Linked DNA regions of Rhizobium lentis. The protein of the gene in region 2 interacts with the protein of the main gene of each other region in a pairwise test. Links are inferred from orthologs where the notes say so. Each region holds a gene or a part of one and is shown on either strand. Other genes may lie near its edges.

The links. Proteins that work in one complex are often made in the same cells at the same time.
Region 1: the proteins of secA (region 2) and secB interact in binary tests that used the Escherichia coli proteins (3 or more experiments, as listed by UniProt). The link is inferred for Rhizobium lentis from one-to-one orthologs.
Region 3: the proteins of secA (region 2) and ybgC interact in binary tests that used the Escherichia coli proteins (3 or more experiments, as listed by UniProt). The link is inferred for Rhizobium lentis from one-to-one orthologs.

Annotation. Positions count from the first base shown.
Region 1 is NZ_CP071454.1:1,821,631-1,825,826, forward strand. What follows is about bases 1-2,954. They hold secB (protein-export chaperone SecB), read right to left. Parts: upstream 1,742-2,954; coding sequence 1,259-1,741; downstream 1-1,258. Other genes in these bases: coaE (dephospho-CoA kinase), read left to right, coding at 1-489; dnaQ (DNA polymerase III subunit epsilon), read left to right, coding at 482-1,204; J0663_RS08695 (FxsA family protein), read right to left, coding at 1,843-2,349; J0663_RS08700 (Tim44/TimA family putative adaptor protein), read left to right, coding at 2,482-2,954. In the rest of the region: more of J0663_RS08700, read left to right, coding at 2,955-3,186; mltA (murein transglycosylase A), read left to right, coding at 3,179-4,196. UniProt on the Escherichia coli protein: One of the proteins required for the normal export of some preproteins out of the cell cytoplasm. It is a molecular chaperone that binds to a subset of precursor proteins, maintaining them in a translocation-competent state.
Region 2 is NZ_CP071454.1:1,414,363-1,420,126, forward strand. What follows is about bases 1,441-4,720. They hold secA (preprotein translocase subunit SecA), read left to right. Parts: upstream 1,441-1,805; coding sequence 1,806-4,520; downstream 4,521-4,720. Other genes in these bases: J0663_RS06775 (peptidylprolyl isomerase), read right to left, coding at 1,441-1,559; J0663_RS06785 (lipopolysaccharide biosynthesis protein), read left to right, coding at 4,698-4,720. In the rest of the region: bifunctional glutamate N-acetyltransferase/amino-acid acetyltransferase ArgJ, read right to left, coding at 1-570; more of J0663_RS06775, read right to left, coding at 678-1,440; more of J0663_RS06785, read left to right, coding at 4,721-5,764. UniProt on the Escherichia coli protein: Required for protein export, interacts with the SecYEG preprotein conducting channel.
Region 3 is NZ_CP071454.1:1,067,430-1,071,472, forward strand. The notes cover bases 1-2,801. They hold ybgC (tol-pal system-associated acyl-CoA thioesterase), read right to left. Parts: upstream 1,729-2,801; coding sequence 1,273-1,728; downstream 1-1,272. Other genes in these bases: tolR (protein TolR), read right to left, coding at 1-158; tolQ (protein TolQ), read right to left, coding at 177-896; J0663_RS05180 (NAD-dependent epimerase/dehydratase family protein), read left to right, coding at 1,869-2,801. Also shown: more of J0663_RS05180, read left to right, coding at 2,802-3,089; J0663_RS05185 (glycosyltransferase), read left to right, coding at 3,191-4,015; J0663_RS05190 (NAD-dependent epimerase/dehydratase family protein), read left to right, coding at 4,012-4,043.

The DNA.
Region 1 (4,196 bases), 410 kb from region 2 along the record:
GAGGCTGCGCCCCTGGTGGACGCCGCCTTCCCGGGCACGATGAAGGATGGAGCCGTCGACCGGCACGAACTCGGCCGGCAGCTGGCGCTCGATCCCCACGGTTTCAAACGCCTGGAGGCGATCGTTCACCCGCTGGTCCGCAAGCGCGAGAGGGAATTTCTGGCGCAACAGCGCGCCGCCGGCGCCGAAATGGTTCTGCTCGATATTCCGCTGCTCTTCGAAACCGGCGCCTGGGAAAGAGTGGATGTCATCGTCGTCGTCAGCACCGATCCACAGATTCAGCGCGAGAGGGTGCTTGCGCGGGAAGACATGACCGAGGAAAAATTCGACATGATTCTCTCGCGCCAGACGCCGGACGCGGAAAAACGGCGCCGTGCTGATTACCTGATCGACACCAGCCACAGTATCGCGGAGACGAAGGAACGGGTGCTTGAGATTGTCGCCGACCTGAAAAAGCGGATTGCCAGCGGAGAATTCCGGAATGCGTGAAATCATTTTCGATACGGAAACCACCGGCCTGGATAACCGGACGGACCGCATCATCGAAATCGGCGGCATCGAACTCTTCAACCATTTCCCCACAGGCAATACGATCCACATCTACATCAACCCTGGAGACCAGAAGGTTCATCCGGATGCACTCGCCGTGCACGGCATTACCGACGAGTTCCTGAAGGACAAGAAGCCATTTGCCGAGGTCGCCGAAGAGATCCTTGCCTTCTTCGGCGACGCGAAGTGGATTGCCCATAACGCCACCTTCGATATGGGCTTCATCAATGCCGAATTCGCCCGGCTGGGTTTGCCGCCAATCTTGCCGGACAAGGTGGTCGATACACTGTCGATGGCGCGGCGCAAAAATCCGATGGGGCCGAATTCTCTCGATGCGCTCTGCCGGCGTTACGGCATCGACAATTCGCACCGCACCAAACACGGCGCGCTGCTCGACTCCGAATTGCTGGCCGAGGTCTATATCGAGATGATCGGCGGCAGGCAGGCAGCATTCGGCCTGAGCATATCAGGTCAATCCGGCCAGGCGGCACGCGGTGAAATGGTGACGGAAGACGATTTGCTGATTGCCGCACCGCTCGAACGGCCCCGCCCGCTCGCACCTCGCCTCAGCCCGGCCGAAGCGCAGGCGCACGAGGCCCTGGTCGCCAAGCTCGGTGAAAAAGGCATCTGGGCAAAATACCGCAGCCCTAATTGAAAATGCCCGGGACCTGCCCGGGCATCATCCGCATGTCAATGCCGGAACGTCCGATCAGTTCGGAACGGCCTGAACCTTGGCGCGGGCCTGTTCTTCGGCGACCCGCTGGGCAAACATCTGCGTGAAATCGATCGGGTCGATCATCAGCGGCGGGAAGCCGCCGTTGCGGGTCACGTCGGCGATGATCTGACGGGCGAAGGGGAAGAGCATGCGTGGGCACTCGATGAAGAGGACCGGCAGCATGTGTTCCTGCGGGAAACCGGCAACGCGGAAGACGCCGCCATAGACGAGCTCGGTATGGAAGACCGTCTTGTCGCCGTCCTTGGCTTCGGCATTCAGCGACAGCACGACATCGAAATCCGTGTCGGAAAGCGGATTGGCGTTGACGTTCACATTGATGTTGATCGTCGGCGCCTTGTCGCGGGCCTGCAGCGAACGCGGCGCACCCGGATTTTCGAAGGAGAGGTCCTTGGTGTATTGCGCAAGGATCGAAAGGGTGGGGTTGGTCGCGCCGTTGCTGTTGTTATCGTCTGCCATTGGCTTTTCCTCGAAGGGCATGGGAATGGTGCCGCCATCTAACATTTCGGGGAGGGGCTTACAACCCTGAGCGCAAGGCGCAACTGATCGCCGGCTCAGCCTCAGTCACCGAGATGTTTGCCGGACCACGGCGATTTGCGATCCGGCTCCCTATGATAGTCCTCCTCATCGAGATCGACCACCTTCGAATTCGGATTGCGATCGCGGAAATCCGATTTCGGTCCCGCGGAGAAGCCGCCCTTGGCATTGACGACGACGAAGCGTTTGGCGATCGCCCGCCAGATGAACTCGCGCACCGGCGGAAGGAGAATAAGGATTGCGACGATATCCGTCAGGAAACCCGGAATGATCAGCATCAGAGCGGCGATCACCGTCATCACTGGCTTCAGGAGATCGCGCCCCGGCATCACGCCGTTCCGTCCTTCGCTCGACATGCGGCGCAGGATCCCGATACCCTGCCGGCGCAGCAGGACCACGCCGAGAACGAAACTTGCCATGACGAGCGCAAGTGTCAGCGCCAGGCCGATCGCCCGGCCGACGACGACGAAACCGGCAATTTCGCCAAGCGGCAGCAGCAGAATGAAAGCCGGCAGGATTGAAAAACGCATGGTCGTCATGTCCCGGGCTTTGCCGGTCTCCTCTTGGTGCCGGCGAAGACGCCAGCCATGATTTGAATCATCTGTATAGGCGGACTATATGGGAGTACAAATCAGAGATGTTAACGGCGGTTGCGATACGATATGAGTTCGAACGACTTCATCACATTATTCTTCCTGGTGGCGGCGGTGCTGATTTTCTTTCAGCTCCGTTCCGTGCTCGGTCGCCGCACAGGAAATGAGAAGCCGCCGCGCGATCTTTACAGCCCGCGAGATACGGCGCCGGCCGACGCCGCCGATGCCGGCAAGGTCGTGACCCTGCCGCGCCGGGACACGACGGCTGACGATGAGGATCGCTTCTCCGAGATCGACGCCGTCGCCGCATCCGGAACGCCGCTCAATGAATCCCTGCGCGCCCTGAACAAGGCCGATCCGTCCTTCAGCCCGAAGGAGTTTCTGAACGGCGCCCGCATGGCTTACGAGATGATCGTCATGGCCTATGCCGACGGCGACCGGAAAACCCTGAAGAACCTCCTGTCCCGCGAAGTCTATGATGGATTCGATGCGGCGATCGGCGAGCGCGAAGCCCGCGGCGATAAGGTGAAGTCCACCTTCGTCGGCATCGACAAGGCCGAAATCACCCATGCCGAGACCAAGGGCAGCGAAGCGCAGATCACGGTTCGCATCGTCAGCCAGCTGATATCGGCGACCTACGACAAAGCCGACGTGCTGATCGAGGGCGACGCCGAAAACGTCGCCGAGGTCAACGACCTCTGGACCTTCGCCCGCGACACCCGTTCGCGCGATCCGAACTGGAAACTGGTGGCGACCGAATCGGAACATGAGTGACCACGCATCGGACTTCGTCCTGCAAGCCATCAGCTTCGATCGACTGGAAGGCTGGAAGGATGATGATCCCTCCGGCCTTTTCGAAGTGATGCGACGCTGCCGCCGGCAGATCACCGATGTCAAACCCTATCGCACCGGATCGCTCGGCCTGAGCTCGGACGATCTGCTACCGCTTCTCCTGGACGCTGAAAATTTTACGCCGTCGTCGCCGGCATCGGCGCGCGCCTTTTTCGAAGCACGCTGTCGACCCTTTCTGATCCGCCGCAAGGACGGCGGTTCCGGTTTCGTCACCGCCTTCTACGAGCCCGAGATCGAGGTGTCCGAGCGGCCGGACGACGTCTTCCGATTTCCCTTCTACAGCCGCCCGGACGATCTGATCGATCTTGATGACGGCAATCGCCCCGCCGAATTGGATGTATCCTATGTCTTCGGCCGTCTGCATGGTGACGGCCGCGTTGGCGCCTATCCGGATCGCCGCGAGATCGACCAGGGTTTTCTTGCAGGTCGAGGCCTTGAAATCGCCTGGGCGAAGTCGAAGGTCGACGTTTTCTTCGTGCATGTGCAGGGTGCCGCGCGGCTGCGTTATCGCGACGGCCGCATCGGCCGCATCACTTACGCGGCGAAAGCGGGACATCCCTTCTCGGCGATCGGCAAGCTGCTGATCGAGCGCGGAGAGATCGACCGCGCCGAGATTTCCATGCAGTCGATCCGCGGCTGGCTGGCCCGCAATCCGGGGCGAGTGGACGAGGTGCTATGGCACAACCGCTCCTATATTTTCTTCCGCGAAATGCCCTCGGAGGCTCTCGGCCTGCGTACCGCAGATCCTGAGGCGGGTCCGATCGCCGCTGCCAAGGTGCCGCTCCTCGCCGGGCGCTCGCTGGCGGTCGACCGGATGATCCATACGTTCGGTTTTCCCTTTTTCATCAGCGCCGATAGCCTCATTCATCTCGATCAGGGGCGACCTTTCCGGCGGCTGATGCTGGCGCTCGATACCGGTTCGGCGATCGTCG
Region 2 (5,764 bases):
CGCGATCATGCCGGCGCCCTTGGCAATGCCGTTGATCGTCACCGCAATGCCGCCGATCTCGGCGCTGCGGGTCGACACCTTGGGATAGGTGTCGGTCGTCATGATCGCCTTGGCGGCCTCGAACCAGAAATCGCCGGTGGCCTCGGCCTGCATCCTGTCAAGGACACCGGCGAACTTGGTAGCATCGAGCGGTTCGCCGATGACGCCGGTCGATGCCAGATAGATCTCGTTCTCGCCGCAGCCGACGGCCGCCGCGGCCGACTTCGCAGTCAACTCGGTCGCCTGGCGGCCCTTCATGCCGGTAAAGGCATTGGCATTCCCGGAATTGACGACGACGGCCCGGGCGCTGCCATGGGGAAGATTGGCCCGGCAGAAATCCACGGGCGCCGACGGGCATTTGGAGCGGGTAAAGACCCCGGCGACGGCGGCCGGCTTGTCGAAGACCATCATCAGCACGTCGGTGCGGTTCTTGTACTTGATGCCGGCAGACGCCGTCGCCATGCGTACGCCTCGCAGCGAGGGCATGGCGACGAAGGATTTCGGAGCGAGCGGAGAAACGGAACCGGACATGATGAAACCTGCCAATGAGCATTTCCAGGCGGCATCAGAGCCGGATCGCCGTCTGGAAATGCGACAACATAGTGAAGGGCCCGGAAGAACCGGGCCCGATGCGAACATTACTGCTGCGGCGCCGGCGCGGCAGGCTCGCTGCCCGGCTCCGGCTGCTTGTTGGCTTCGTCGTAACCCTTGCGCAGCGCCTCGTCCGAGATCTCGATCTTGGCAGACGTCTTGGCCTGGTTGAGGAGAGCAAGATACTTGTCGCGCATGACGAGCTGACGAACCTGGTCCTGCACCTGGTCGAAGGGCGGCGGCGGAGCGTCACGCTTGTCCTCCACCTTGATGACGTGATAGCCGAAATCGGTCTTGACGGGCGTCTTGGAATAGGTGCCCTTGTCGAGCGCGAAGGCCGCGTCCTCGAATTCCTTGACCATGCGACCGCGCGAGAAATAGCCGAGGTCGCCGCCTTCCGATTTGTTCGGATCGGTGGATTTTTCCTTGGCGAGCTCGGCGAAATCCTTGCCGGCGTCGAGCTGCTTGATGATGTCCTTGGCTTCCTCTTCGGTCTTGACGAGAATGTGACGGGCGTGGACTTCCTCCTGCTTCGGGAGGGCTGCGACTTCCTTGTCGTAGCGAGCCTTGACCTCGTCCGGCGTCACGGTGTCGACGACATGCTTCTTGAAATAGGCGTTGTGCAGCTCGCGATCGGAGAGATACTGCATGCGCTTCTTGAATTCGTCGGTCTGATCGAGCTTCTCAGCCGCGGCATTGGCGGCAAGAAGCTTCACGTCGATGGCGGCGGAGAGAGCTGCGACCTTCTTCTTGTCGTCGGGGAGCTGCGCCAGCTGCGGATCGAGATTGGCGACGGCGAGATCGAGTTCCGACTGGTGGATCTCCAGATTGCCGACCTTGGCGACGACGGCGTCCTCTGCATGAGCCGGAACCTGGAATGCAACGAAAGTTGCAAAGGCCAGCAGGGCGAATTTATTGGTGCTCAACATCAAATAACCCTTCACAGTTATATCGCCGGCTTCAGCATTGCCTATTCCAGCTCAAAATAGCCATCAACACCGGATTGTGGCCTTTCTGCATCCGCCAAATCCGTTGACATCATTCGACCCCCCTCTTATCTGTCACGCAACCTCGCGTCCAGAACAGTTTCCGGGCGTTTCAAGGCATGCGCCTGATTTTCGGCCGGGCCGCGGACAAGAAACGTCGCGGATGAATATTGAGAAAGGACCAGTCACATGGTCAGCTTTGGCGGTATAGCCCGCAAGTTATTTGGATCGTCCAATGATCGCCGCGTGCGGTCCTACCAGCCGAACGTCGCCGCAATCAACTCCATCGAAGAGAAGACGAAGGCGCTGACGGACGAGCAGCTCGCGGCAAAAACGGCGGAATTCCGCGCGCTTCTCGCCGAAGGCAAGACGCTCGACGACATTCTGATCCCCGCCTTTGCGGTCGTGCGCGAGGCTTCGCGCCGCGTTCTCGGCCTGCGACCTTTTGACGTACAGCTGATCGGCGGCATGATCCTGCATTCGAATGCGATCGCCGAGATGAAGACCGGCGAAGGCAAGACCTTGGTCGCCACCCTGCCGGTCTACCTTAACGCGCTTTCCGGCAAGGGCGTGCACGTCGTCACCGTCAACGATTATCTCGCCCAGCGCGACGCCGCGACCATGGGTCGTGTCTACGGCTTTCTCGGCATGACCACGGGGGTCATCGTCCACGGCCTCTCCGACGAGGAGCGTCGCGCGGCCTACGCCTGCGACATCACCTATGCCACCAACAACGAGCTCGGCTTCGATTATCTGCGCGATAACATGAAGTACGAGAAGAACCAGATGGTCCAGCGCGGCCACAATTTCGCGATCGTCGACGAAGTGGATTCGATCCTCGTCGACGAGGCGCGCACGCCGCTGATCATCTCCGGTCCGCTCGACGACCGCTCCGAACTCTACAATACGATCGACGCATTCATTCCAGTGCTGGCGCCAAGCGATTACGAAATCGACGAAAAACAGCGCTCCGCTAACTTCTCCGAAGAAGGCACCGAGAAGCTGGAAAACCTGCTCCGCCAGGCCGGTCTGCTGAAGGGTAACGCGCTTTACGACATCGAGAACGTCGCGATCGTTCACCACATCAACAACGCACTGAAGGCCCACAAGCTCTTCCAGCGCGACAAGGACTATATCGTCCGCAACGGCGAAGTCGTCATTATTGACGAATTCACCGGCCGCATGATGCCGGGTCGACGTTATTCGGAAGGCCAGCACCAGGCGCTCGAAGCCAAGGAAAAGGTGCAGATCCAGCCGGAGAACCAGACGCTGGCTTCGATCACCTTCCAGAACTACTTCCGCATGTACGACAAGCTCGCCGGCATGACCGGCACGGCGCAGACGGAAGCGGAAGAATTCGGCAATATCTACAATCTCGACGTCATCGAGGTTCCGACCAACCTGCCGATCAAACGCATCGACGAGGACGACGAGGTCTACCGGACCTTCGACGAGAAGTTCAAGGCTATCATCGAGGAAATCCTCGCCGCACATAAGCGCGGTCAGCCGGTGCTTGTCGGCACCACTTCGATCGAGAAGTCGGAACTGCTCGCCGAGCGCCTGCGCAAGCAGGGCTTCAACGACTTTCAGGTGCTGAACGCCCGCTACCACGAGCAGGAAGCCTATATCGTCGCCCAGGCAGGCGTGCCGGGCGCCGTCACGATCGCCACCAACATGGCCGGCCGCGGCACCGACATTCAACTCGGCGGCAATCTGGACATGCGCATCGAACGTGAACTCGGCGAAGTCGAAGCTGGCCCGGAACGCGACGCCAGGGTCCAGGCGATCGTCGAGGAGATCAAAGGCCTCAAGGAAAAGGCGCTCGCCGCCGGCGGTCTCTACGTGATCGCCACCGAACGCCACGAGAGCCGACGCATCGACAACCAGCTGCGCGGCCGCTCCGGCCGTCAGGGCGACCCCGGCCGCTCGAAATTCTATCTTTCGCTTCAGGACGACCTGATGCGCATCTTCGGCTCCGACCGCATGGACAGCATGCTGACCAAGCTCGGCCTCAAGGAGGGCGAGGCGATCGTCCATCCCTGGATCAACAAGGCGCTCGAGCGCGCGCAGAAGAAGGTTGAAGCCCGCAACTTCGATATCCGCAAGAACCTCTTGAAGTATGACGACGTCCTCAACGATCAGCGCAAGGTCATTTTCGAGCAGCGTCTCGAACTGATGGAAGCGACCAATATTTCCGAGACCGTCTCCGACATGCGCCGCGAAGTGATCGAAGATCTGGTCGAAAAGCATATCCCCGAGCGCGCCTATGCCGAACAATGGGATGCCGTCGGCCTGAAGACCGGTGTTGCCAATATTCTGAACCTCGATCTGCCGATCGAGGAATGGTTCCAGGAAGAAGGCATCGGCGAGGACGATATTCGCGAGCGCCTGACGGAAGCCGCCAATGCCGCCTTTACGGAAAAGGCCGAGCGCTTCGGCGACGACATCATGCATTATGTCGAACGCTCGATCGTCATGCAGACGCTCGATCATCTCTGGCGCGAGCACATCGTCAACCTCGACCATCTGCGCTCCGTCATCGGTTTCCGCGGTTATGCCCAGCGCGATCCGCTGCAGGAATACAAGTCCGAAGCCTTCGAACTCTTCACCGGGCTCCTCAACAATCTGCGCGAGGCCGTCACCGCCCAGCTGATGCGCGTCGAACTGGTGCAGCAGGCGCCCGCCGAACCCGAACCGCCACTGATGCAGGCCCATCATCTCGATCCGACGACCGGCGAGGACGACTTCGCCCCTATCTACCAGGCCTCCGAAGTCACGGTCGCCCCCGAGAACCGCAAGCCTGATGACCCCGCTACCTGGGGCAAGGTCGGCCGCAACGAGGCCTGCCCTTGCGGCTCCGGCAAGAAATACAAGCATTGCCACGGGGCCTTCGAACAGGTCTGAGAAAATCGCAACGACGCTGAAAATGCCGCCTTCGGGCGGCATTTTCTTTCTGCGGCAACGCCGGAAAGTAACAGTTCCGCGTTGGACGACGAGCCGCATCCGGAACCGTTTCTTAACCCTGCTCTGTCAAGACTTCAGGGACGATTTGCCTGACCTTCAGAGTTTTGCGTGTTCATCATGGCAGTCATAGAAACAGCGGAGAAACTGCTGCCGGCGGGTCTGCGCCCGATCGGCGGGCGTACGCTGCGCATGCTTGCGGCCGTGCTCACCGAGGGTGGGGAGAAGGCCACCGCCCAGCGCATGGCGCTGACGGCCTTCTCGATCCGTATCCTCAGTGCCGCGCTCGCCTTTATCTCCCAGATCGTCCTCGCCCGGCTGATGGGCGAATATGAGTATGGCGTCTTCGTTTTCGTCTGGGTGCTGGTCGTCATGGTTGGCGATCTCTCCTGTCTGGGCTTTCACACCGCCATTGTCCGTTTTCTGCCGCAGTACAAGGCGGCAGGCGCCTTCGACGAAATCCGCGGGCTGACCGGCACGGCACGGGTTTTCGCACTGCTTTCGGGCACGGCGATGCTCGCGGCCGGCATGCTCGGACTGCACTTCTTCGGCGATACGATCGAGGCCTATTATCTCGTCCCGATCTTCCTCGGCCTGCTGGCCATGCCGATGATTGCACTCGGCGATATTCTGGAAGGCACCTCGCGGGCGAACCATTGGGCGGTGATGGCGCTGAGCCCGGTCTATATCATCCGCCCGATCCTCATCATCGCCTTCATGCTGATCGCGATTGCCATGGGCGCCCCGCATACGGCCGTCACGGCGATGCAGGCAGCGCTTGCCGCCACCTTCGTCACTGCCCTCGGCCAATATGGCGCAACCCTCTACCGCCTGCGCCGGCATTTCGACGAAGGCCCGCGCAAGGTCGATTTCCTCGCCTGGCTCAGTGTCGCCTTCCCGATCTTCCTGATCGAGGGCGTGAGTTTCCTGCTCACCAATTCCGATGTCGTCGTCGTCGGCATTTTCCTCGAGCCGCACGACGTCGCCATTTATTTCGCCGCCGCCAAGACCATGGCGCTGGTTCATTTCATCAATTTCTCGGTGAAGGCCGCCGCCGGCCCGCGCTTTTCCGCGATCATCGCCGAAGGTGATCATGCCCAGCTCGCGAGCGCCGCCGCCGACGCAGCCCGTTGGACCTTCTGGCCGGCGCTCGGCGTCGGTCTTGCCGTGCTGGCGGCCGGCCATTT
Region 3 (4,043 bases), 350 kb from region 2 along the record:
GTCATCATCGGTGCCGCCACCATGAAGATGATCAGAAGCACCAGCATGACGTCTACGAGCGGCGTCACGTTAATTTCGGAGATCACGGCCTTGTTCCGACCGCCACGACGGCGGCGTCCGCCGCCCCCGCCGCCATTGCCTCCAACAGCCATACCCATGTCAGAATACTCCGTTGGTTACTGCGCAGCTTGACGCGGCTGCAGCTTCTCGTCGATCTGGCGCGAAAGTATGGCGGAGAATTCGTCCGCGAAGCCTTCCATGCGCGCCGAGAGCTTGCCGGCGTCGGCGGAGAACTTGTTGTAGGCGATAACGGCCGGGATAGCGGCGACGAGGCCGATCGCGGTGGCGAGAAGCGCTTCGGCGATACCGGGTGCCACGACCGCAAGGTTGGTCGACTTCGAACCGGCGATCGCCTGGAACGAGGTCATGATACCGACGACGGTGCCGAAGAGACCGATGAACGGGCCGGCCGAACCGATGGTCGCGAGCGAGCCGAGACGGGCGCCAAGATATTCGGTTTCACGTGCCAGCGTCACGTCCATTGCCCGGTCGATACGCATCTGCAGGCCGATCGGCGATCGCGCGCCGCGTTCGAAGGATTTCTTCCATTCGCGCATGGCCGCGACGAAGATTGATGCCAGTCCGGTATTGTTGCGTTCCGACAGTGAGCGATAAAGTTCTTCCAGCGACTGACCCGACCAGAACACCTGTTCGAACTTGTCGAACTGGCGTCGTGCACGGCCGTAAGCCAGGTATTTGTCGATGACGATCGCCCAGGTCCATACCGAGGCTGCGATGAGCCCGAGCATGACGAGCTTGACGACGATGCCGGCCTGCATGAAAAGCGACCAGAGGCTGACGTCCGCCGTTGCTGCTGCCAATCCTACTTGTTCCATTGATCCAAAATCCCCGAATCCAAACGCCCGGCGCTGGACCGGGCGGCACAAAGTGATCTCGCAAGAAGTGTCCGGCGGCCGCCGCCCAAAGCCCTGGTCAAGCTTCCAAGCTCATCTTCCGCCTTCTTGCCGTCAAATTTGGTCAAAGGAAGGCGTGCACCGCACAAACTCCGACTTTCCCAGTAAGACACTATTATGGTTAATAGATCGTTAGTGCCGGACTGTGACAGCAAGCCTGTATTGGAAAGATTTTGTTTCATGGTTTACTTGACCGGAGCAAGATCCGGCTGCCGAAAGAGCGCCCATCCTGCAGCGCGAGAATTCCTTCACATAGAGCTCAAGTTTTTACAAGTCCCGAACTTCAGGCGATTCGCGACTATAGCGGTGTGCTGCCCTCGAGGAATTTCGCCGCCAGCGTTTCCGGCAGCCGTCTTGGGCGCCCCTTGGCGTTGATGACGGCAATAATCACCTTGGCAGCGATCAGCAGCGTCTCGCCGGAGCGAATCTGCTGATTGAGCACCATCTTGGCGCCGCCGGCTTTTTCCGTATGCGTCAGGATCGTCAGCACATCGTCCATGCGCGCCGGGCTCTTGAAGTCGATCTCCATGCGGTGGACCACGAAGACCAACCCCTCCTCGTCGGCGCTGACGAGTTCGCGCTGTTCGACGCCGAGGCAGCGCAGATAGTCCGTGCGGCCGCGCTCAAGGAAATGCAGATAGCGGGCGTGATAGACCAGCCCGGAAAAATCCGTGTCTTCATAATAGACCCGCTGAACGAGGCGATGCCCGGCCTCCGTCAGCTCTCCCGAAATGGAAAAAGGGCGTTCCGTCATAATTTTCTCCAAACTGAGGTGCCCTCTTTGGCGCAACGCTTCCCGGCAGGCAAGCATTGAATGCCTCGCCGGCGGCATTGAATGATTGTCATAATTTCTAACTATTCCCGATAATGAGCGACCGATCAGGAGACGATGCGATGAAGATTGCGGTTATGGGCGGAGACGGTTTCATTGGTTGGCCCACCTCGTTGCATCTCTCCGATGCCGGTCATGACGTCCATATCCTCGACAACCTCTCGCGCCGCTGGATCGACACCGAACTCGGCGTTCAGTCGCTGACGCCGATGGATTCGATCCAGGAGCGCACCCGCATCTGGCATACCGAAACCGGCCGCCGCATCCACTTCAACCTGATCGATCTCGCCAGGGATTACGAACTGCTGAAGAAATGGCTTTCGGAAAACCGGCCGGACGCCATCGTCCATTTCGCCGAACAGCGCGCCGCACCCTATTCGATGAAAAGCGACCGACACAAGAACTACACTGTGAACAACAATGTCAGCGCCACGCATAACCTTTTGAACGCGCTGACCGAGCTCAATCTCGACGCCCACCTCATCCATCTCGGCACCATGGGCGTCTACGGCTATTCGACCGTTGGTGCGGCGATCCCCGAAGGTTATCTGCCCGTCGGCATCGAAACCGCGGGCGGCGAGACGGTCAGCCAGGAGATCCTCTACCCCTCCAATCCCGGCTCGATCTACCACATGACCAAGTGTCTGGATCAGCTTCTCTTCCAGTTCTACGCAAAGAATGATGGGCTGAGGATCACCGACCTGCATCAGGGCATCGTCTGGGGCACGCACACCGAACAGACACGCCGCCACGCCCAGCTCATCAACCGTTTCGATTATGACGGCGACTATGGGACGGTGCTCAACCGTTTCCTCATTCAGGCCGCGATCGGCTATCCGCTGACGGTGCACGGCACCGGCGGCCAGACCCGCGCGTTCATCCACATCCAGGATTCGGTACGCTGCATCGAGCTGGCGCTGAAGAACCCGCCCGCCCGCGGCGCCCGCGTCGAGATCTTCAACCAGATGACGGAAACCCACCGCGTGCGCGACCTCGCCGAGATGATTGCGAGGATGACCGGCGCCAAGATCGCCTGGCTGCCCAACCCACGCAAGGAGGCGGCCGAGAACGAGCTGATCGTCAGGAACGAGAAGTTCCTCGATCTCGGCCTCGAACCGATCACCCTGGAAGCCGGCCTGCTCGGCGAGATCGTCGACGTGGCGAAGAAATTCGCCTACCGCGTCGACCGCTCGCGCGTACCGGCTGTTTCCGCCTGGACCAGGGATATCGCCGCGACGATCGACCACGATCCGGAAGGCAAGCGATTGAAGTCCGTGTCGTGAGCAAAGGCCTGATGGTGAAGCCCGGCCAATCCAATAATCTCCCTCTCATTCCTGTGCTTGTCACAGGAATGAGAGGGAGAATGTAGGGGCGGCCAGCGCCGATGACCTCTACCCCAAACCTTGCCTACGTCACCCTCGTCACCAACGCGGACTACGCCATGGGCGCCACCGCCCTCGCCCGTTCCTTGCGCCGCACCGGCACCAATGCCGATATCGTCGTCCTCCACACCGGCGGCGTCGATGCCGCCGCCCTCACCCCCCTTAAAGCGCTGGCCTGCAGGCTCATCGAGGTCGAGCATCTGCCGCTATCCCCTGCCTTCAACGAGCGCCACGCCCGCGGCAGCCTCCATTCCGCGGCTCCTTTTACCAAAGGCCGCAAACCGGATTTCCATTCGCCGCTCGACAATTTCTGCAAGTTGAGACTCTGGCAGCTCGTCGAATACGAGCGCTGCGTCTTCATCGACGCCGATGCGCTGGTGCTGAAGAACGTCGACAGGTTGTTCCTCTATCCGGAATTCTCCGCTGCTCCCAATGTCTACGAGAGTCTCGCCGATTTCCGCCGCATGAATTCCGGCGTCTTCGTCGCCACACCGTCGCATGACACATTTCGGCACATGCTCGAACGTCTCGACAGGCCGGAGGCTTTCTGGCGGCGCACCGACCAGACCTTTCTCGAGACGTTTTTCCCGGAATGGCACGGTCTGCCGGTCTATTTCAACATGCTGCAATATGTATGGTTCACCATGCCGGAGCTTTGGGACTGGAAGAGCATTTCGATCGTGCACTACCAATATGAAAAACCGTGGGAAAGGGATCATCCCAAGGCAAAACAGCTACAACCTTTGATCGATTTGTGGAATCGCTTACACGACAGTGGCGATTTGCCTGAGATCACGGCGCTGAGAAATCCGGAAGGGACAACATGAAAGTACTGGTATCCGGAGGAACGGGTCT